One region of the Pseudomonas sp. RL_15y_Pfl2_60 genome, then DNA from elsewhere that is predicted to be linked to it. Evidence: predicted binding sites of a transcription regulator. Region 1 holds the regulator's gene; each other region holds the start of a gene.
What was found. The regulator FliA, encoded in region 1, starts transcription of late flagellar genes. The targets are predictions, from matches to a motif close to CTAAAGTTTNNNNNNNNNNNGCCGNTAA.
Positions count from the first base shown of each region.

Region 2: a site for FliA is predicted at 4,277-4,304, ahead of flgM (flagellar biosynthesis anti-sigma factor FlgM). Genes of this name have one in related genera too.
Region 3: a site for FliA is predicted at 5,389-5,416, ahead of AACY26_RS07455 (methyl-accepting chemotaxis protein). Genes of this name have one in related genera too.

Region 1 is NZ_CAXAOE010000002.1:789,199-796,539, reverse strand. Features, by position in the region: gene flhF (flagellar biosynthesis protein FlhF) at 1-1,030, shown strand, start outside; gene fleN (flagellar synthesis regulator FleN) at 1,144-1,974, shown strand; gene fliA (RNA polymerase sigma factor FliA) at 1,971-2,717, shown strand; gene AACY26_RS08810 (chemotaxis response regulator CheY) at 2,847-3,221, shown strand; gene AACY26_RS08805 (protein phosphatase CheZ) at 3,241-4,029, shown strand; gene AACY26_RS08800 (chemotaxis protein CheA) at 4,042-6,252, shown strand; gene AACY26_RS08795 (protein-glutamate methylesterase/protein-glutamine glutaminase) at 6,295-7,341, shown strand, end outside.
Region 2 is NZ_CAXAOE010000004.1:11,002-18,342, forward strand. Features, by position in the region: gene flgB (flagellar basal body rod protein FlgB) at 1-382, opposite strand, end outside; gene AACY26_RS11580 (bacteriohemerythrin) at 698-1,162, opposite strand; gene cheR (protein-glutamate O-methyltransferase CheR) at 1,357-2,184, opposite strand; gene AACY26_RS11590 (chemotaxis protein CheV) at 2,323-3,258, opposite strand; gene flgA (flagellar basal body P-ring formation chaperone FlgA) at 3,389-4,090, shown strand; gene flgM (flagellar biosynthesis anti-sigma factor FlgM) at 4,342-4,674, shown strand; gene AACY26_RS11605 (flagella synthesis protein FlgN) at 4,747-5,214, shown strand; gene AACY26_RS11610 (flagellar brake protein) at 5,302-6,051, shown strand; gene AACY26_RS11615 (TIGR04282 family arsenosugar biosynthesis glycosyltransferase) at 6,077-6,691, opposite strand; gene AACY26_RS11620 (TIGR04283 family arsenosugar biosynthesis glycosyltransferase) at 6,688-7,341, opposite strand, start outside.
Region 3 is NZ_CAXAOE010000002.1:506,049-513,389, reverse strand. Features, by position in the region: gene AACY26_RS07480 (bifunctional alpha/beta hydrolase/OsmC family protein) at 1-580, shown strand, start outside; gene hppD (4-hydroxyphenylpyruvate dioxygenase) at 893-1,975, shown strand; gene AACY26_RS07470 (fumarylacetoacetate hydrolase family protein) at 2,043-3,026, shown strand; gene maiA (maleylacetoacetate isomerase) at 3,019-3,678, shown strand; gene AACY26_RS07460 (sodium-dependent transporter) at 3,806-5,266, shown strand; gene AACY26_RS07455 (methyl-accepting chemotaxis protein) at 5,614-7,341, shown strand, end outside.

The DNA of each region.
Region 1 (7,341 bases):
GCTATTTGCTGAGTTGTCGGCGCAGGTTGAAAGCCCGCTGGATGCTGCCGTGCGTGCGTCTTCCAAAGCGGCGGCTGCGGCGGTTGATCAAAACACTATCGATGCCATGCGTTCAGAGTTGTCTGGTCTGCGTGAGCTGATCGAAGTCCAGCTCGGTTCTATCGCCTGGGGCCAGATGCAAACCCGTCGGCCTCAACAAGCCAATCTATGGCGTCGCCTGCAGCGCATGGGCTTGCCGGCAGACGTCGCCCGGCCCTTGCTGGAGCGCGTCAGCGAGATTGCCGAGCCTCGCCAGGCCTGGCGCATGTTGTTGGCGCATATGGCTCACGCCATTCAGATCCCCAAGCAAGAGCCTCTTGAACAGGGCGGTGTTATAGCCTTGGTCGGGCCAGCAGGCATGGGCAAGACCACGACCATTGCCAAGCTGGCCGCACGCTACGTGCTGAAGTTTGGCGCACAGAATATTGCGTTGGTCAGCCTGGATAGCTATCGCATCGGCGCTCAGGAACAGTTGAAAACCCTGGGCCGCATCCTTAATGTGCCGGTGACTCTGGTTGATCCCAGCCAATCGCTGACCCAGGTCATCACGCCCTTGATGCGCAAACGCGTGGTTTTGATTGATACTGCAGGCTTGCCGGCAAATGACCCGGCGCTGCGGATGCAGCTTGAAGCCTTGTCGAGCCGCTCGATTAATGCGAAAAACTACCTGGTAATGGCCGCGACCAGTCAGAATCAGGTACTGAAATCGGCTTATCATAGTTACAAGCGCTGTGGGCTTATGGGTTGTATTCTGACTAAACTGGATGAAGCAGCAAGTATGGGTGAGGTTCTGGGGTTGGCGATGAGTCAGCGCCTGCCAGTTGCCTACGTGACTGATGGCCCCCGCATTCCTGATGATTTACAGCTGCCGCGCAGCCATCAGTTGGTCAGCCGCGCAGTTGGCCTTCAAGCTCAAGAGGAACCCTGTGAAGACACCATGGCTGAAGTCTTTGCGGGCCTTTACCAGCAACCGGCAAAACAGGCGAGTTGATGCGTCACCACATGATCTTTGATACAGCTTGCATGCAAGCTTGTTGTGTTCATCTTAGTCGAAGCTCAATGGACAAGATGCTTCTGACCAACGTGAACAAGGAGCGTAATTAAATGGCTATGCACCCAGTGCAAGTAATTGCAGTTACTGGTGGTAAGGGCGGCGTCGGTAAAACCAACGTATCCGTCAACCTGGCAATGGCGCTGGCCGAGGAAGGCAAGCGCGTAATGCTGATGGATGCTGACTTGGGGCTGGCGAACATCGATGTACTGCTGGGGCTTACACCGAAGCGTACGCTGGCAGATGTCATCAGTGGCGAATGCGACATGCGCGACGTGGTTATCCAGGGGCCATGCGGTATTCGCATTGTGCCTGCTGCGTCAGGCACGCAAAGCATGGTCCAGTTATCACCCATGCAGCATGCCGGTTTGATCCAGGCGTTTAGCGACATCAGTGAAAATATCGACGTGTTGATTGTCGACACCGCTGCCGGAATCGGCGACTCGGTTGTCAGCTTCGTTCGCGCGGCGCAAGAAGTGCTGGTGGTGGTTTGTGATGAGCCAACGTCAATCACCGATGCCTACGCCCTGATCAAACTGCTCAATCGCGATTACGGCATGAATCGCTTCCGGGTGCTGGCCAATATGGCGCACACCCCGCAAGAGGGGCGAAACCTGTTCGCTAAACTGAGCAAGGTCACAGACCGTTTCCTCGATGTTGCACTGCAATACGTCGGCACCGTTCCTTATGACGAGTCGGTACGCAAAGCCGTGCAGAAGCAACGTGCAGTTTTTGAAGCATTTCCACGTTCAAAATGCTCCATGGCGTTTCGAGCAATAGCCCAGAAGGTCTGCACCTGGCCTTTACCTGCCAATCCGCGCGGGCATCTGGAGTTTTTTGTCGAGCGTCTGGTGCAACAACCTGCTACTGACACGCCGGCATGACAGCGGCGTCTGGACTTCGAATGTATAGCAAAGCGCAAGGTAAAGACTTGCAACATCAGCTGATTGAACGGTATGCGCCACTGGTCAAGCGGATTGCCTATCACCTTTTGGCGCGCTTGCCCGCGAATGTCCAGGTCGATGATTTGATTCAAGCCGGGATGATCGGCTTGCTTGAAGCTTCAAAAAAATACGACGGCTCCAAAGGTGCAAGTTTTGAGACTTTTGCCGGTATTCGTATCCGCGGCTCAATGCTCGATGAAGTGCGCAAAGGTGATTGGGCACCGCGTTCGGTGCATCGCAATAGCCGCATGGTCAGTGATGCAATTCGATTAATTGAAGCAAAAACAGGTCGTGACGCTAAAGATCACGAAGTTGCGGCCGAACTCCAATTGAGTCTCGAAGATTACTACGGCATTCTTGGCGACACTTTGGGCAGCCGCCTATTCAGTTTTGACGACCTGCTTGAGGACGGAGAAAATAGCGGCCTGCATGAAGATGTAAGTAACGGTCAGTCAGGGCCTTCACGCGAGTTTGAGGAAGAGCGCTTTCAAAAAGCACTTGCCGATGCAATTGGCAACTTGCCAGAGCGCGAGCAATTGGTTCTTTCGTTGTATTACGACGAAGAACTCAACCTCAAGGAAATCGGTGAAGTGCTGGGCGTGAGTGAGTCTCGGGTAAGTCAATTGCACAGCCAATGCGCCGCACGTTTGCGCGCGCGCCTGGGTGAGTGGCGAGCCGGATAATAGTTGGATACTGAAAACCTTGTATAGCGAGGCACGCATGTGCCTAGCCAGGCCGGTTTCACGATTATAGGGTGCATTCAGGCTGCTGAATGCACTGGGGAAGGTACGGAGGTCGACTTGGACAAGAACATGAAAATCCTCATCGTTGATGACTTTTCAACGATGCGCCGCATTATTAAAAACCTCCTGCGTGACCTGGGGTTTACCAACACTGCTGAAGCCGATGACGGCACAACCGCACTGCCAATGCTGCAAAGCGGCAGTTTCGATTTTCTGGTGACTGACTGGAACATGCCGGGAATGACCGGTATCGAGTTGTTGCGCGCAGTGCGTGCGGATGAACGGTTGAAACAACTGCCAGTACTTATGGTGACCGCTGAAGCCAAACGTGACCAGATCATCGAGGCTGCGCAAGCCGGTGTGAATGGCTACGTGGTGAAGCCCTTCACTGCTCAAGTGCTTAAAGAAAAAATAGAAAAGATATTTGAGCGTGTAAACGGCTGATGTCTGCGCTGAGGTTGTTATGGAACACGATGATTCCCAAGTGGGTGACTTTGAATCGACCCTGAAAAGTAATGCCCACCAATTGCTCGAAAGCCTTGAACGCGGCAATTTTGGTGATGCGGTCCAGGTTATCAATGAACTGAACAAAGTGCGCGACCGTGGTCTTTATCACGAAGTCGGCAAGCTGACGCGCGAGTTGCACAGCGCAATAGTCAACTTCCAGCTTGACCCGCGCCTACCGCATGCGACTGAAGTCTCGCAGATTACCGACGCAACCGAACGCCTCAATTACGTGGTGACGATGACCGAAGATGCGGCCAATCGCACCATGGATCTGGTCGAGCAAAGCGCGCCGCTGGTTAATGATATCCGAACCGAAGCGCAAAGCCTGAGTGCCGATTGGGGGCGTTTCATGCGCCGCGAGATGGGCGCCGAGGATTTTCGTGAGCTGGCCAAGCGGGTCGAGTTGTTCCTGGTCAACAGCGAACGAGACAGTGGCAAGTTGTCAGGGCACTTGAACGACATCCTCTTGGCGCAAGACTACCAAGACTTGACTGGCCAGGTGATAAAGCGCGTCACCCAGCTGGTCACTGAAGTTGAAAGCAATCTGCTCAAGTTGATGCTCATGGCCACTCAGGTTGATCGCTATGCAGGCATCGAACATGACCAGGAAGCATTGCGTGCAGAAAAACAACAAGAAAAAAATCCATCTCAGGGTGAAGGTCCGCAGATTCATGCCGATAAGCTTGATGACGTCGCTGCAAGTCAGGATGACGTCGATGATCTGTTGTCCAGTCTGGGATTTTAGGAGCACGTCCATATGAGCTTCGGCGCCGATGAAGAAATTCTCCAGGACTTCCTGGTAGAGGCCGGCGAGATACTCGAACAATTGTCCGAGCAGTTGGTTGAGCTTGAGAGCCGCCCGGATGATATGAATCTGCTCAATGCGATTTTTCGGGGATTTCACACAGTTAAAGGCGGTGCCGGTTTTCTCCAGCTTAATGAGCTGGTGGAGTGCTGCCATATTGCGGAAAACGTCTTCGATATATTGCGCAAAGGTGAGCGCCGGGTCGATTCGGAGTTGATGGACGTCGTGCTTGAAGCGCTGGACGCCGTCAATGGCATGTTCAGTGAAGTACGTGAAGGTGTCACGCCCACTGCCGCGACCCCGGAGCTATTGGCCGCGTTGGCCCAGTTGGCTGAGCCAACGCCTGCAGCAGGTGCCGCTAGCCCAGCGCCAGTTGCCGAACCGGTCATTGCACCGACTGCCTCAGTGTCGACTGCCGCAGCATCGACTGCCGCAACTTCCAACGATATTACCGACAGCGAATTTGAACAGTTGCTCGACGCCCTTGGCGAAACTCCGCAACAGGTCGATGCCCCGGCGGCCAGTGATGAAATCACTGACGATGAGTTTGAGTCGCTACTTGATCAATTGCACGGCAAGGGCCAGTTCGCCGCGGGCGAGGTTTCAGCTAGCCCAGCCAAAGTTGAGGCAGCTCCTGAAGCTCCGGCTGGCGAATCGACCAGTGACGAGATCAGCGATGATGAGTTTGAAGCCTTGCTCGATCAGTTGCATGGCAAAGGCCAGTTTGTAGCGCCCAAGGCGGTTGAGCCTGCGGCTGCTTCAGTGCCGGTTGAAAGCGCTTCTGCGCCAGCGGTTGCCGGTGATGAAATCAGCGACGACGAATTTGAAGCCTTGCTTGACGAGTTGCACGGCAAGGGCAAGTTTAGCGAGCCGGTGGCCAACGTTGCCGGTTCTGATGTGCAACCTGTCCAGGTCGCTGCGGCTGTCGCCAAAGCCGCACCGGCCAAAGCCTCGGCACCTGCACCAGCTCCTGAAAAAGCGGCTCCAGCCAGCGAAGCTGAAACCACGGTTCGGGTTGATACCGCGCGCCTTGATGAAATCATGAACATGGTTGGTGAGTTGGTACTGGTGCGTAATCGCCTGGTTCGCTTGGGTGCAAGCAGCAACGATGAAGCCATGGGCAAGGCGGTATCGAATCTTGATGTGGTCACTGCAGATTTGCAGACCGCAGTGATGAAAACCCGCATGCAGCCAATCAAGAAGGTATTTGGCCGCTTTCCACGCCTGGTTCGTGACCTGGCCCGTAACCTGAAAAAAGAGATCAGCCTGGAGCTGATTGGCGAAGAAACCGACCTGGATAAAAACCTGGTCGAGGCCCTGGCCGATCCGCTGGTGCACTTGGTGCGCAATGCGGTTGACCACGGCATTGAGTCGCCCGCTGAACGTGAAGCGGCAGGCAAGTCGCGCGGCGGCAAGGTGGTGTTGTCGGCCGAGCAAGAAGGCGATCATATCCTGTTGATGATCACCGACGACGGCAAGGGCATGGATGCCGACGTATTGCGTGCCAAGGCCGTCGAGAAGGGGTTGTTGGAAAAAGACGCAGCAGATCGTCTCAACGAATTTGAATGCTACAACCTGATCTTCGCGCCCGGCTTCTCGACCAAAACCGAGATATCCGACGTGTCCGGTCGGGGTGTCGGCATGGATGTGGTGAAGACCAAGATCTCTCAGCTCAACGGTACGGTCAACGTGTTCTCGGTCAAGGGCCAAGGCTCGAAGATCGTGATTAAAGTGCCATTGACCCTGGCCATCATGCCGACCTTGATGGTGATGCTGGCTGACCAGGCGTTTGCTTTCCCGCTGGTCAACGTTAACGAAATTTTCCACCTCGACTTGTCGCGCACCAACATTGTTGATGGCCAGGAAGTGGTCGTGGTGCGAGAGAAGGCTTTGCCATTGTTCTACCTCAAGCGTTGGCTGGTAAAAGGCGCAGCGCATGAGGAACAGCATGAAGGTCATGTGGTGATTTTGACTGTCGGCAGCCAGCGCATTGGCTTTGTCGTCGATCAGTTGGTGGGGCAGGAGGAAGTGGTGATCAAGCCGCTTGGCAAGATGCTTCAAGGCACGCCCGGCATGTCGGGTGCGACCATCACGGGGGACGGGCGTATTGCGCTGATTCTCGATGTGCCGAGCATGCTCAAACATTACGCACGCCGCATGTGACTGTCGCCCGCGCAGCTTTGTCTGCGCGGAAAAGGAGCTCTAATGGCTGTAAAAGTATTGGTAGTGGATGACTCCGGTTTTTTTCGCCGTCGAGTCTCTGAAATCCTTTCCTCAGATCCGAATATCCAAGTCATCGGCACGGCAACCAACGGCCGTGAGGCGATCGATCAGGCGCAAAATCTCAAGCCTGATGTGATCACCATGGATTATGAGATGCCGATGATGGATGGCATCACGGCAGTGCGTAACATCATGCAGCGCTGCCCAACACCGGTACTGATGTTTTCCTCGCTGACTCATGAAGGCGCTCGCGTTACGCTCGATGCGCTGGACGCGGGGGCGGTTGATTTCCTGCCGAAGAATTTTGAGGATATCTCGCGTAATCCGGACAAAGTTCGCCAGCTGCTCTGCGAGAAAGTCCACAGCATTGCACGCAGTAACAGGCGCAGCCTCAGCTCGGTGCCTGCGGCTGCACCGGCGCCCGCCGCGACCTCTACATCTGCCGCAACCCCTTTGCCCAGGCGAACCACAACGCCGCTGTCAACAACTGCACGAGCGCCTGTAGAAACAGCAAAACCTGCAACTGCGCATGCAGCGGGTCATGTCAGCAGTGCGGCGCCGAAGCATCGGGCTTACAAACTCGTAGCGATAGGCACATCAACCGGCGGGCCTGTGGCATTGCAGCGCGTGCTCAGCCAGTTGCCTGCCAATTTTCCGGCACCGATTGTCCTGATTCAACATATGCCGGCGGCGTTCACCAAGGCTTTCGCTGAACGCTTGGACAAGCTGTGCCGGATCAGCGTTAAAGAAGCTGAGGATGGCGATTTGTTGCGTCCGGGCTTGGCTTTGCTGGCGCCCGGCGGCAAGCAAATGATGATTGATGCACGGGGCTCGGTGCGGATTCTACCCGGTGATGAGCGGCTTAACTACAAGCCTTGTGTCGACATTACCTTTGGTTCCGCGGCACGTACCTATCATGACAAAGTGCTGGCGGTGGTGCTCACCGGCATGGGCGCAGACGGCCGCGAAGGCGCACGCCTGCTCAAGCAGAATGGCAGCCAAGTGTGGGCGCAGGATGAAGCCAGCTGT
Region 2 (7,341 bases), on a different contig from region 1:
GCCCTTTGAACTTGCTATTGAGAAAGGTGAAGCTCGCCTGGAAGTCGACCGCATTTTGCGCGTAGTTCGATTGCTCAAGCTGGGTATCGACCGTGTTCTGGTCCAGCGAGGGACTCATCGGAATGCGATACTTGAGCTCGGCTTCGGCAGTGGCCATGCCTTCAGCGCTGATGTGGTGGGCATTGGTGCGGTTCAGGGAAAAGGTGCCGCCCTGGGCCTTGGCATTCTGCTCGGCAAGCACTGAGGCGAAATCCAGATCACGCGCTTTATAGTTAGGCGTATCTGCGTTAGCCATGTTGTTGGCCAACACTTCAGCACGCTGAGCGCGAAAGCCCAGTGCCTGTTGGTGAATGCCGAGTGCGCTTGCGAAGCTGATACTCATGGTTTGTGCCCTTGCCGTTTGCCGAAGCAGTTTTCAGTGCAAGCAACAAAGCAAACCCTGTGCCAATTAATTTAATCCTTTAAATACAGCAAGTTATGGATTAATAAATTGAATAACCAGGCTAAAGCGGCAACAGTTTTCCGCTTGCGGCAATGCCTATGCATGGTCTTTGCGGCACCCTTGCCGCCCTGCACGGCGAATGCCTGCCATGGCACGGTCAAGCCAAGCTGGGTTCTGGATCAAGCTGAAAGGATGCGCGCGGCCCGGCATGAGCAGCCAGAAAGCAGCGCCGAACGCTTGTTCAGCGCTGGCGAATCAGCCAAAGAACTTGCGCATGGAGCGCGATAACCAGCCGCCAGGCTGTCGGTCTTGGGTGATTCGATTCATATTGTCGATAACGACCTTGGCGTAGGCTGCATCATCATTGCGGATATGGTTGAACAACCAGCGCGACAACAGGCTGATCAATTCGTGAGTGATGTCCTCGCCGGCCTTGAAACGCATGTTGTACTCGTTGACCTTACCGATGAATACTTCATGAACGCGCTTGTGCGGACGAGTAAAATTGTAGCCGGACTCCTCAAGCAACGACTCTTCAAAGGCAAAGTGCGAAAGCGTGTAATCGACCAGGTCATTGAGCACATGCCCTACTTCGCTGCGGCTATGACCCTCCTGCTGCGCCACGATCAGCAGGTTGATCATGGTGACAATACGCCGATGTTGGTTGTCGATGACCTCTATGCCGGTATTGAGGTCGTTTTGCCAAACAAGTAATTCCATAACCTAAGTCCTTTAGCACTCACTCGAGTGCCGGGCACTTTATCGACAGCAGGTGCTACAGGGACTGACTTGAATCAACCAACGATCATTGCGGCCTTGCCTGGGTGCGAATGCATGCAGCAGCCGTGCGAAAGACCAGTGCCTATACGCAAAACAGCAGGCATCGGCCTGCTGTTTTTGGATCATCGCCGGCCTTATTTGACCTTGTAGATAATACCCGGGCTGCACTGCACCATCTGATACAGGTCCGGCAGCGCATTGAGCGCCTCGGAGGCGCCCAGAAACAAATAGCCGCCCGGTTTCAAGGTCGCATGAATACGGGTGAGGATGTCCTTCTTCACGTCTGCCGAAAAATAGATCAACACGTTGCGGCAGAACACCACATCAAACTTGCCCAGGCCAGCAAAGCTTTCCAGCAGGTTCAGCGGACGAAATTCGACTCGGCTCTTGATCGGCGCCTTGACCACCCAGCGTCCCGGTGCCTTGGGCTCAAAGTAGCGCTGCAACCGCTCCTGCGACAAGCCACGGCCGATGGCCAAGCTGTCGTACTCACCTGACTTACAGTTAGCCAACATGGTCGGTGACAGGTCTGTTGCAACGATTTGCGCACCTCCACGCAACTGGCCAATATTGCTTTTCTCGAACTCATCAATGGTCATTGACAGCGAATAAGGCTCCTGCCCGGACGAGCAGGCGGCCGACCAGATACGCAGGCGCTGGCCCGCATTGGCCTTGAGCAACTCAGGCAGAACGCGCTTTTTCATCACCTCAAAGGGATAGGTATCGCGAAACCACAGGGTTTCATTGGTGGTCATTGCATCGACCACCTGTTCACGCAAACCGCTACGCGGCATGGCCTGCATGCGCTGCACCAGTTCGCCAAGGCTCTTGATGCTGTTCTGCTCCATCAACTTGTTGAGCCGGCTTGAAACCAGGTACTGCTTATTGGTGCCCAGCAGAATTCCACAGGCCTTTTCGAGGAAGCTCCGGAACTGTTCAAAATCCAAATTTCCTGACGACACTCGTTTTGCCCCGCAAAATATTAGTGTTGATTAGTGAGACGCCCGCACAATATAAACCAATCTACGCGGGCCTCTGATGCACCATCACCAGGTGAAGACACAGACATCACCCAACCGCTGGTCGAATTGGTTTGCAGCTTACTGGCCCTGATCCACTTTATTGATACGCTCGACCACTCTTGAGGCTAAATCATCAGGCCGGAACTTGGCGAGAAAATCATCAGCCCCTACTTTCTTGACCATCGCCTGGTTGAACACCCCTGACAACGAAGTGTGCAACAACAAATGCACGCCCTCCATCCGCGCGTCACTGCGAATTGCCGTGGTCAGTGTGTAGCCGTCCATTTCCGGCATTTCGATGTCGGAAATAATCATCAACAACTCATCCGCCGGACGCTTCCCTTCATCGGCCATTTTACGCAAATAGTCCAACGCCTCACGACCATCGTTGAGTGCAGTGACTTCCACACCAACAGTTTGCAAGCAACGTGACACCTGCTTACGGGCCACCGACGAGTCATCAACAATCAACACATGCTGCTTGACCGCCTTGACATGGGTGGCGGCGTCGACAACGCCCTCTGAAATAGCCTCCGAGGTTGGCGACACCTCAGCCAGCACTTTCTCTACATCAATGATTTCAACCATCTGTTGATCGAGGTGGGTCACCGCCGTCAGGTAATGATCGCGGCCCGTGCCTTTTGGCGGCGGCAGGATCTCTTCCCAGTTCATGTTGACGATGCGCTCAACCGCACTGACCAAAAACCCCTGGGTCTTGGTGTTGTACTCGGTGATGATCACAAAACTGTTTTTGAGATCCGCCAGTGGCTTGCAGCCTGTTGCCAGCGACAAGTCAATAATCGGAATGGTGCCACCACGGATATTGGCAACCCCGCGCACCACGGAATTGGACTTGGGCATTACGGTCAGGCGCGGACACTGCAATACCTCTTTGACCTTGAACACATTGATTCCATACAGCTGCTTTCCTTCGAGGCGAAACAGCAGCAGCTCCAAACGATTTTGTCCGACTAACTGGGTGCGTTGATTCACCGAGTCCATGACACTAGCCATGCCCACACTCCTTAAAAAATGCGCCCGTAGAACTGAGGTTAGCAGGCGGCACGGGCCTTGCACGCTAATCAATATGACCGTAAAAACGACGTTATCTCGACAGATCTTGGCAAAAAGCCATCAATTAGTAATGGCTTTACTGGTGCCCGTGACTGTCGGTTTCAGCCCAACGGCTGCGGCAACTTCAACCCTGCCTAACCAGCTTATCGGCGCCGCCCAGGGTTTTCTTGAGGTCGCGGTGGTCGACTACTTGCAGCGCAGCGATATCAGTGGCCGACATGAGATTGAAATCAACCGCCTTGACCCCCGGTTGCGCTTGCCCCTGTGCGACAAGGATTTGACAACCACCCTGGAAAGCCCAGCTGAGCCCATTGGCCGCGTCACGCTGCGGGTGCGCTGCGGCGGCTCCTCGCCCTGGACTATTTTTGTCCCGGCTCAGGTACGCCTGTATCGCGAAGTGGTCACGGCAACACGTCCGTTAAAACGTGCCAGCGTGATCAGCGAATACGACGTAACATTGGCGGAGCGCGATGTCGGCCAGCTCAACCATGGCTACCTGACCTCGGTCCAGCAGGCAATCGGCAAAAAACTGACGCGCCCGGTTCGGCCCGATCAGGAGTTGACCCCAGTCTATATAGAACAAGCTGAAGTTATCCGGCGTGGCGATCAGGTCGTAATCAGCGCGAAAACCGGTACGATAAATGTGAGAATGCCGGGCGAAGCCTTGTCAGACGGGGCTATGGGCAGACAAATCAATGTCCGCAACCAGCGTTCACAACGTATTATCAAGGCCCGGGTAACAGGCCCGGGGCAAGTCGAAGTAGCAATGTAGGCATGATTCTTGATTGTTCTTGCCAAGACGTTTTCTTACACTGTGCTGCGTGCAAAATAGGTGGCGTACTTCAGAACTTATAGCCGCCTTTGTGTCTCAAAAGATTCCCGGAAAGGAATCAACAGCGACAGTTCAACTGAACATCAGCCATACTGAACTCGACGCTTTTTTTAATTACGAGAATCCCTAAAGTTTTTGCATGCACAGCCGATAAGCAGGTAAGCGTCCAAACAAATCAGAGGTTTACGATCATGGTCATCGACTTCAATCGACCAAGCAACGCACCTACCCCGGCAAGCTCCGGGCGGACCAGCGGCGCCCAGTCAGGTGTTCGCGCGGATGAGAAGACATCCAACTCGACAGCCGCGAGCAACACCCAGACCGAGTCGAACAAGAGCGGTGAGACAGTGCATTTGAGTCAAGAGGCTCAGCAACTGCAGAGCATTGGCGACAAACTTAACGAACTGCCAACCGTGGACAAAGAGCGCGTTGCCCAGATCAAGCAGGCCATTGCTGACGGCACCTATAAAGTCGATGCCCAGCGTACAGCCAGCAAACTGCTTAACTTCGAGTCCCAGCGCTAAGCTTGATGCCTGTTTTGCCAGGCGCTAGCTGCGGCGCTGGAATGTTGGACGCCTAACTTCCAAGAGCCTACGATGCAAGACTCCTCAATGCTTCAGCTGTTCAACGACGATATCGGCATCAGCGAGCAATTGCTTGAACTGATTGACAGCGAGCATCAAGCGTTGGGCGAGCGCGACCTCGACACCCTGCAACAGATTCTCAACGCCAAGCAACCCCTGCTCAGTCAACTCGGCCAGCACGCCCAGAGCCGCGCACAGCTATTGCAAAGCCTGCAACTAAGCGCTGACCTTGAAGGCTTGCAAGCGCTTGCAGCAAGCAGCCCAATGGGCGCCGAGCTGCTTGAAAAAAGCAGCAAGCTGACCCAACTACTGGAACGCTGCCAAACCGGCAACCTGCGTAATGGACGCTTGATCCGCTCAAGCCAGACGTCAACGCGCAGCATGCTCAGCATCCTCAATGGCAATGAAACACCGAGCCTCTACGACAGCAGCGGCAGCGCCTCACGCGGTGTTAACCAGCGCCCTCTGAGCCAAGCTTAAAATCTCAGCACATAGCGCGCACACGATGTCATTTTGACAGTATGCTAGCGCCATAAAAATCAGTTTGGATTTGGAGTAGACAGGACTGTGTCCAGCCCTTTTGCCGAGGAAGACGGCCCGCAACCGCCAAGAGTGCTAAAAGCGCCAATGGAGATCGCAGCCACACTGCGTCAACTCGAACAGAATCATGATCCGCTGGTGATTAGTTTCCACGAAAGAAACCAGCGCTTTCAAAGCTTCTTGATTGAGGTTGATCCAGATAAAGGACGGCTGATTTTCGACGAATTAGTACCCAATGACGGTGAGCGCTTCCTGAAAAATGCCGAGCCTTTCAGTGTTGAGTCATCGCGCGAAGGCGTGCGCGTTGCCTGGCAATGTGATGATTCCGCGCAAATCAGCGAGCACAATGGGTTGCGCTGTTATTTCTGCGCCATGCCATCGCAAGTTCACTATCATCAACGCCGCAGTGCATTTCGCGCGGCATTGAAGCTCAGCGAACTGGTCGCCATCAGCCTCAAGGGTGAAAAGCTGGCAAAACCCTTGAGCGGGCAGATGCTGGATATTTCGGCCACTGGCTGCAAAATCCGCATCCCAGGCGACGTCAGCCAGAGCCTCAAGCCTGGCATGATCTACGAAGAGCTGGTCGCCCAACTGCCCTTTGGCGCAATGACAGCCCCCATAGAGCTGCGCCATGTGCACTATAATGAGAAGCTCGACATCAGCATGATCGGTGTACGCTTCTACCGCATGAGCGGGTTGGTTCAGCGTCAGGTCGAGCGCTTCGTCTATCAGTTGCAGCGCGAAGCCAAGCGCCTGGAAAGCGACACCTTTCTCTAAGAAACCACTGCGCCGGGCTAGATCTCTAGCCCAGGTGCATGCCCAACGAAGCCAGGCGACGCAGGTCTTCAGGGCGATCAACATCCCAGAGCACCGGCAACAGCTCATAGCGCCAATCCAGCTCAGCCAAACGCGCCTGCGTCAGGCTGAGCACTTGCTCTGTCCCCCAAGGCATGTCGCTGAACAGGTGCGAATCATTCTGGCGTAGCCCAATCAGCACATAGCCGCCATCCTCGGCCGGGCCAAGCACAGCGCGTGAATCAATCAAGGCGGCGCGAGCTTGCGCCAGATAGTCGAGATCAATTGCCGGGCAATCGTTACCAATCAACATCACCGCATCGCTTTCAACCAGGCCCAGGGCGGTGATACAGCGCATGCGCTCACCAAGATCCCCGGCAGGCTGCTCGACGACCGTCCAACCATGCTGTTCGGCCAATGCTTGCAACTCGGTATCCGGGCCATCATCCAACCAGAGAAAGCGCTGAGAAAAACCTTCACCTGAAACACTCAATGTATGTTCGACCAGACGCCGCTGCAGGTCGCAAGCGCCCTCAGGACCAAGCGCCGGAATCAACCGGGTCTTGACCCGACCGGGACGCGGCGCCCGCGCCAGCATATGTAAGGAAATAGCTAAACTCATACTCGTGGCCCTCGCTGATAATCGCGTGCCAATGACTCAGGACTCACGCCAAGATAATACGCCAGCCGTAAACGCCACATTAATACTACGGTACGCAGGATGCCATTATGCTCCCAGCGCCGACTGGAGGTCAGCAAAGCCGGGCGTAAACACCTTGGCCGGGCAAGCACCTTGAGTCGGCCGCACAGCTCGACATCCTCCATCAACGCAATATTGGCGTAGCCTTTGAGCGACTCGAAGGTTTGACGCGCAACAAAAATCCCCTGGTCTCCCGTGGCAATAGCACTCACCCGCGAACGCAGGTTGATCATTGCGCCAATCAAGCGCAGCAGCAGGCCAGGGCCAGACAAGCGCACATCAAAACGCCCCCAGATCGGCTGCTCGAGCAAGGTGTCGAGCAAGCTTTGGATAGATCCCGGATCGACCCGCGTATCGGCATGCACAAACCACAGGTAATCACCGTGCGCGGCGGCAGCTCCGGTATTCATCTGTAGCGCCCGCCCGGGCTTGCTCGACAACAGTTGATCGACCAAGGGCTCAGCGACCTCACGGGTGCTGTCATCACTTGCACCATCGACCAGGATGATCTCAGCCCCTGCCGCGCGTAAAGCATTCAGGTCACGCAATAACAACGGCAAGGCTTGAGCTTC
Region 3 (7,341 bases), 280 kb from region 1:
CCCGAAAAGCTTTGTGTCGTTGGATCAGGCCGATCACCTGCTGAGCAAGAAAGAGGACGCGCGCTATGTGGCCAAGACACTTGCGGCCTGGGCTGAGCGTTATGTCGAGGTGCCGGCAGGAGAACCCGTCGCCGCAGATCTGGAAGACGGCCATGTGTTGGTGACTGAGCTGGACAAGCACTTCCTGCGCGGTCTTTATACCAACGCCCACCAGTTTGTAGCCGATGAGCCAGTGAGCGTAGGCGGCACCCATTTAGGCCCAACACCTTACGCGCTGTTGCTGATGAGCCTGGGGGCTTGCACCTCAATGACCATCCGCATGTATGCCGCGCGCAAAGGAATTCCGCTTGAAGATATCGACGTTCGCTTGGTTCATGAGCGCATCCATGCCCAAGACTGCAGCGAATGCGAAGGGCGGGAAGGGAAGATTGAACGAATCCAGCGCTTTATCAGCTTCAAGGGCGACCAACTGACCGAGGAGCAGATCGAAAGCATGCTCAAGATTGCCGATCGCTGCCCGGTGCACAAAACTCTCGAATCCAATCCAGTGATCACCACCCAGCTGGAACACGCTGGATAGGCCATTGCCACATAAGCAAAACCACCTGCGGGTGGTTTTTTGCTATCTAGGCTTTGCCCTGCGCAGTTTTGCGCGCTGCAATGGCAGCTTATTGAACCGCCTTGTAACGATATGTTTACGGGTGTTGGGCGTCGAACAGGTGGCTGTTGCCATAAATCAGCGGTGTAAGGAAAACGTGCCGCGCAAGAGGGCTTGGGCTGCTTCTGGACGGGGGCTGGGTGCTTGTTCGTCCCGCGTTCTAAGGGTGTTATGGCTTCACTAGGGCTGCCTGCGAGGCCGCCCACAAACGCCCGAAAACAACAAGGAGGCGCAATGAACGCCGTGAACAAAATCGAACAGCACAACCCGATTGGTACTGATGGTTTTGAATTCGTTGAGTACACCGCTCCGACGCCTGAAGGTATTGAACAACTGCGCGAGCTGTTCACCGCCATGGGGTTTACCGAAACCGCCAAGCACCGTTCCAAGGAAGTGTTTCTGTTCCAGCAGAACGATATCAACTTCGTACTCAATGGCAGCCCGACCGGCCATGTTCGCGAGTTCGGTCTCAAGCACGGCCCAAGCGCCTGTGCCATGGCTTTCCGGGTTAAAAACGCCGCACAAGCCGCGGCTTATGTTGAATCGCAAGGCGCCAAGCTGGTGGGTAGCCACGCCAACTTCGGCGAGCTGAACATCCCATGCGTCGAGGGCATTGGTGGCTCGCTGCTGTATCTGGTGGATCGCTTTGGTGAAAACACTATCTATGACGTGGATTTTGAGTTTATTGAGGGCCGTACACCGCAGGACAACGCCGTGGGCCTGATGGATCTTGATCACCTGACCCATAACGTCAAGCGCGGGCAGATGGACGTGTGGTCCGGTTTTTACGAGCGCATCGCCAACTTCCGTGAGATTCGCTATTTCGACATCGAAGGTAAGCTCACCGGCTTGCTGTCGCGTGCCATGACCGCACCTTGCGGCAAGATTCGTATCCCGATCAACGAGTCGGCTGATGATAAGTCGCAGATCGAGGAATTTATCCGCGAATATCAGGGGGAAGGCATCCAGCACATTGCCCTGAGCAGCGATGATATTTTCGCCACCGTCCGCCAGTTGCGTGCCAATGGCGTGGACTTCATGAGCACCCCGGGCACCTATTACGACAAGGTTGATACCCGCGTCGCAGGCCATGGCGAGTCAACTGAGTTGCTGCGTGAGCTGAGCATTTTGATCGATGGCGCGCCGGGCGATGACGGCATCTTGCTGCAAATCTTCACCAATACGGTGATTGGCCCGATTTTCTTCGAGATTATCCAGCGCAAGGGGAATCAAGGCTTCGGCGAGGGCAACTTCAAGGCCTTGTTCGAGTCGATCGAGGAAGATCAGGTTCGTCGTGGTGTAATCGCCGCCGACTAAGCTCCATGCACGACTGGCGCAGCGCCTCAAGCTGCGTCAGCTGCTTCTGCCAATTTAAGGTTTGATTATGAAGTTAGCCTCACTCAAGCAAGGCCGCGACGGCGTATTGGTCGTGGTTTCGCGCGATCTCAGCCGCGCGCTCAAAGTCCCAACCATCGCCGCGACGCTACAGGCCGCCCTGGATGACTGGGCCAATATCCGGCCACAACTTGAGGCGCGTTATCAGCGCTTGAACGACGGCCTTGAAGCCGAGGCGTTCGCCTTCGAGCAGAGCGCCTGCCACAGTCCGTTGCCCCGTGCGTTTCACTGGGCCGACGGCAGCGCCTACGTGAATCACGTTGAGTTGGTGCGCAAGGCGCGCGGTGCTGAAATGCCGGAGAGCTTCTGGCACGAACCCCTGATGTACCAAGGCGGTTCTGACGCATTTATCGCCCCGCACAGCGCAATTCTTATGGCTGACGAGGCTTGGGGGATCGACCTTGAGGCTGAGCTGGCGGTGATTACCGACGACGTGCCTATGGGGATTAGCGCCGCCGAGGCCGCCGATCACGTGCAACTGCTGATGCTGGTCAACGATGTGTCGTTGCGTAATCTGATCCCGGGCGAGCTGGCCAAGGGGTTTGGCTTTTACCAGAGCAAGCCATCATCGAGCTTCTCGCCGGTTGCCGTGACGCCGGATGAACTTGGCGAGAGCTGGAAGGATGGCAAGGTCCATCGCCCGCTGGTTTCGCATATCAATGGCCAGTTATTTGGCGAACCGGATGCCGGCACGGACATGACTTTCAACTTCCCGACGCTGGTGGCACATGCCGCAAAAAGCCGGCCACTGGGCAGTGGAACTATCATTGGTTCAGGTACCGTCTCCAACTATGACCGCAGCGCTGGATCATCCTGCCTGGCTGAAAAGCGCATGCTGGAAGTGATTGACCAGGGCGAAGCAAAAAACCCGTTTCTGAAGTTTGGCGATCGCGTGCGTATTGAAATGTTCGATGCCGCCGGGCAAAGCATTTTTGGGGCTATTGACCAGGCAGTGGAACGCTACGATGGCTGAGCTGACGCTCTATTCCTATTGGCGCTCCAGCGCGGCTTACCGCGTACGTATTGCCCTCAACCTCAAGGGGCTGGCGTACCAGCAAGTAGCGGTGCATCTCGTCAAGGATGGCGGTGAGCAACTGGCACCAGCCTATCAACAGATGAACCCGCAGGGCTTGTTGCCGCTGCTGGTTGATCATGTTTCCGGGCGCGAAACCAAGATTGCCCAGTCGCTGGCGATCATCGAATACCTCGACGAAGTGTTTCCAGTGCCCTCATTGCTCCCAGCCGAGCCTGCATTGCGTGCGCAAGTGCGCGCGCTGGCGCTGCACATCGCCTGCGACGTCCATCCACTGAATAACCTGCGCGTACTGAAGTATTTGTCGACCGAGCTGGGCGTTGCCGATGACGCCAAGACTCAGTGGTACCAGCATTGGGTCCACAGTGGGCTGAAGGCCGTTGAGCAGGGGCTGGCGGTATTTGATGGCAAGTTGTCCCTTGGTCAGAGACCCGGATATCTAGAAGCCTGTTTGATCCCACAGGTGTACAATGCGCGCCGTTTTAACTGTGACTTAAATGCGTACCCGCGCATTCTCGCCATGACGGCGCGTTGTGAAGCCCTCGAAGCCTTCAAGCAAGCGGCTCCGGAGGTGCAACCCGACGCAACTTAAGGTTTACCAGCCTTGCGGGGAGAGAGGCGTGCCAGCCATGGCTGGCGCCGCTGAACTCTTCATCACTCCGCCGCGCCATAAGCGCAGCGGGTTAGATCCCGTCACAGATAAAAACAACAGGTGACGCATGACCCGAGAAAAACCGAAAAACCTCTGGCTCTCTCGCTGGGGCTTTATTCTTGCCGCGACTGGCTCTGCCGTGGGCCTGGGCAATATCTGGAAATTCCCTTACATCACTGGTGAATACGGCGGCGGCGCTTTCGTGCTGATGTACCTTGCTTGCATCTTAGCCATTGGTATTCCGGTGATGATGACCGAGATCGCCATCGGTCGCCGGGGTCGCGGCAGCCCGATTGATGCGATTGGCCGCGTGGTCAAGGAGAACAGCGGCAATCCGCTGTGGAAGGCGGTTGGCGGCATGGCCATGCTTGCCGGGTTCATGATTCTGTGTTTTTACGTGGTGGTTGCCGGTTGGGCCTTTGCCTACACCTGGAAAATGCTTGATGGCTCGCTCGCAGCGACTAGCGTTGATGCGCTGGGCGCGGTATTTGAGGCACACAATGCCAACCCCTGGCAGCTTGGCGGCTGGAGCGTACTGGTTGCGCTGTTGACCTTGTGGATTGTCGGCAAAGGCGTACAGAAGGGCATCGAAAACTCGGTACGCTGGATGATGCCGGGACTGGCGGTGATGCTGGTGGCATTGGTCGGCTACGCCTTGACCAGCGGTAGCTTCTCGGCGGGTTTCGACTTTCTGTTCAGCTTTGATGCCTCGAAAATCACTGGCGAAGCGCTGCTTGCCGCCTTGGGCCATGCGTTCTTCACCCTGAGTTTGGCCTCCGGGGCGATTCTGACTTACGGCTCATACATCCCCGACGGCCAGTCGATTGCGCGAACCACCTTCATGGTTGCCATCTGCGATACCGCCGTGGCCTTGTTGGCTGGCCTGGCCATCTTCCCGATTATCTTCGCCAACGGTATGAGCCCGAGTGCCGGGCCTGGCTTGATCTTCATGAGCCTGCCGCTGGCGTTCCAGCAGATGCCTTTTGGCACTGCCTTTGGCGTGCTGTTCTTCGCCATGGTGTCGATTGCTGCGCTGACCTCGGCGATTTCAATGATCGAGGCCACTGTTGCCTATCTCAATGAAAAACACGGTATCAGCCGGGTCAAGTCCGCCGTGGCTTCGGGCGCGGTCTTGTTGGTGATCAGCTTGTTGGCGATGCTCTCGTTCAACTTGCTTGCGGGCTGGACGCCAATGGGCAAGAACTTCTTCGACTGGCTGGATTACCTGACGTCACGCTGGATGATGCCATTGGGCGGTATCTTCATCGTGTTGTTTGCCGGTTATGCATTGCGTGACGAGATCATGCGTGACGAGCTCAATCTGCCGCCGCTGGGTTATGCGCTGTGGCTGTTTATGGTGCGTTACGTGTGCCCGGTGCTGATCATGATCGTCTTCCTCAACGCCCTTGGCTGGCTGGGTTTTGACCCTATTGCGGGCTGGTATTGGATTGCCGGGGCCATTGGTGCGCTGACTATTGTTGGCGAACTGTTTCGCCCGCGAGTAATGCCGGCGTTGGCAGGGCGTTAATCGAGCGAGCAGTTGGCAGACATAAAGCGTGCGGCGAAAACCGCACGCTTTTTTTATGCCAATAAAAAATGCCGGGCAAATTATTGACGCTAAATTAATGGCGAAATACCGCCAGCCTCAGGGTCAAGCTCGGCGTAATGCTGCCGATAAAGCACATCTAGATGTTGTGATTTTCCCATCGGCGGATTGTCTGTTGCTTTGTCCTGCCCGTATATAGAGGCTCTTGCGGGTTATGGCGGATTGATGGCACAAGGCTTGCGATGGTGAAAGGTCCAACAAACACTGTGCCAGTCAAATCTTGCGAATAGGCTGGCGAATTCAGTGAATAAATATAACGGAGTCTCCCCATGTTTTCGTCTGCTACACGCCTCTTCACAGACCTTGCCGTAGGTAAAAAGCTGCTTGGCGGTTTTGCCTTGGTGTTGTTGTTAACGCTGGCCGTTGCCTTGACCGGTTATTGGGCTGTGGAGGCTGTCGCGGGTAGACATGAGCAGGTTAGTCAGTTCTCGGAGATCGATGCGGCAGTCCTTGAAGCTAGACGCTTTGAAAGTGTCTTTGCGCAGAAGAAAACCGCTGAGGCCGCAGCCAAAACCAATCAGCAGTTGACTGTGATCAAGCAACTGGTCGCGACGCAGGCCGGTTCTGCGGATACTGAGCAAAAAGCCCAGCTCCAAGCCATGGATGAAGCCGTCAGCCAATACCAGCAGCAGTTCGATGTCTTTGTGCGGCTCAATGATCAGGCGCGCGCTGCCCGTGAGCAAATGAGCAAGGCTGCAGGAGAGGCCCGTGACCAGTTTGATGTGATTGAGTTTGAAATGTATGACGCCGTGCGTGAGTTGCGCTTGCAGGGCGACAACCTCAAAGGCAGCGACCCCCTGACCCTGGCTGAAACTGCTTCGGGCTTGAGCAAGCGCATGCTTGACCTGCGCAGTAATGAAAGCTTGTACATCATTGATAGGTCGGCCGATGCCTTGAAGGACTGGAAGTACACCAACGAGGATTTGGAAACCGTTGCGCGTAATTTGATGATCTGGCTAACCGATGAGCAAAAGAGCTCAATCACTGCTGCATTGGATGCGCTCAAGGTCTATCAGCAAGCGTTTTATAATTACCAGCAGGTGCTCAGCCAGAGTGAAAGCGCTGAAAAAACCATGCTGGAAAAGGCTCAGGCAGTACTGAGCCTGGTTGAAGCGGCCAAGGCGACTGAAGATAGCCGCATGCTTGATATTCGCAATCAAGCCTTGCTGGCTCTGATTGTCATGGCCCTGGCGGCCACCGTTATCGGTGTGTTGGCAGCGCTGTTGATTACCCGCTCGATTGTCACTCCATTGCGTCAAGCCGTGACCTTTGCCGAGCAAATTGCCGAGGGCAATCTAAGTCAAGATATCGCGAGCAACCGTGGCGATGAAGTCGGCCAGCTAATGTCAGCCATGCAGCGCATGACCTTGAGCTTGCGTGAGCTTATCGGCCATATCGGCGGCGGTGTGGGACAAATTGCGGCAGCTGCCGAGCAACTTTCGGCAATCACGGCGCAAACCAGCTCTGGTGTGCAAGAGCAGAAAACCGAAACCGAACAGACGGCAACCGCAATGCATGAAATGGCCGCGACTGTACAAGAAGTTGCGCAGAATGCGGACCAGGCATCGGTCGCTGCGCGTGAGGCCGATCAAGAAGCGCAGCAGGGCAATCAAGTTGTGCAACAGGCGGTGGGCCAGATTAATAGCCTGGCCGGTGAGGTTGAGCAATCCGCCCAGGCCATCCAGGCGTTGAACCTGGAGAGCGAGCGCATCGGCAGCGTGCTTGAGGTGATTCGTTCAGTGGCGGAGCAGACCAATCTGTTGGCCTTGAATGCCGCGATCGAAGCGGCGCGCGCGGGCGAACAGGGCCGTGGTTTTGCGGTAGTGGCCGATGAGGTCCGGGCGCTGGCGCAACGCGCCTACAGTTCCACCGAGGAAATCGAAACGCTGATTGCTGGCCTGCAGTCCATGGCCAAAGATGCAGTCACCCAGATGGACAGCAGCTTGAGCCTGACCCAGCGTACCGTGGTGCTCGCTGGCCAGGCTGGCGATGCATTG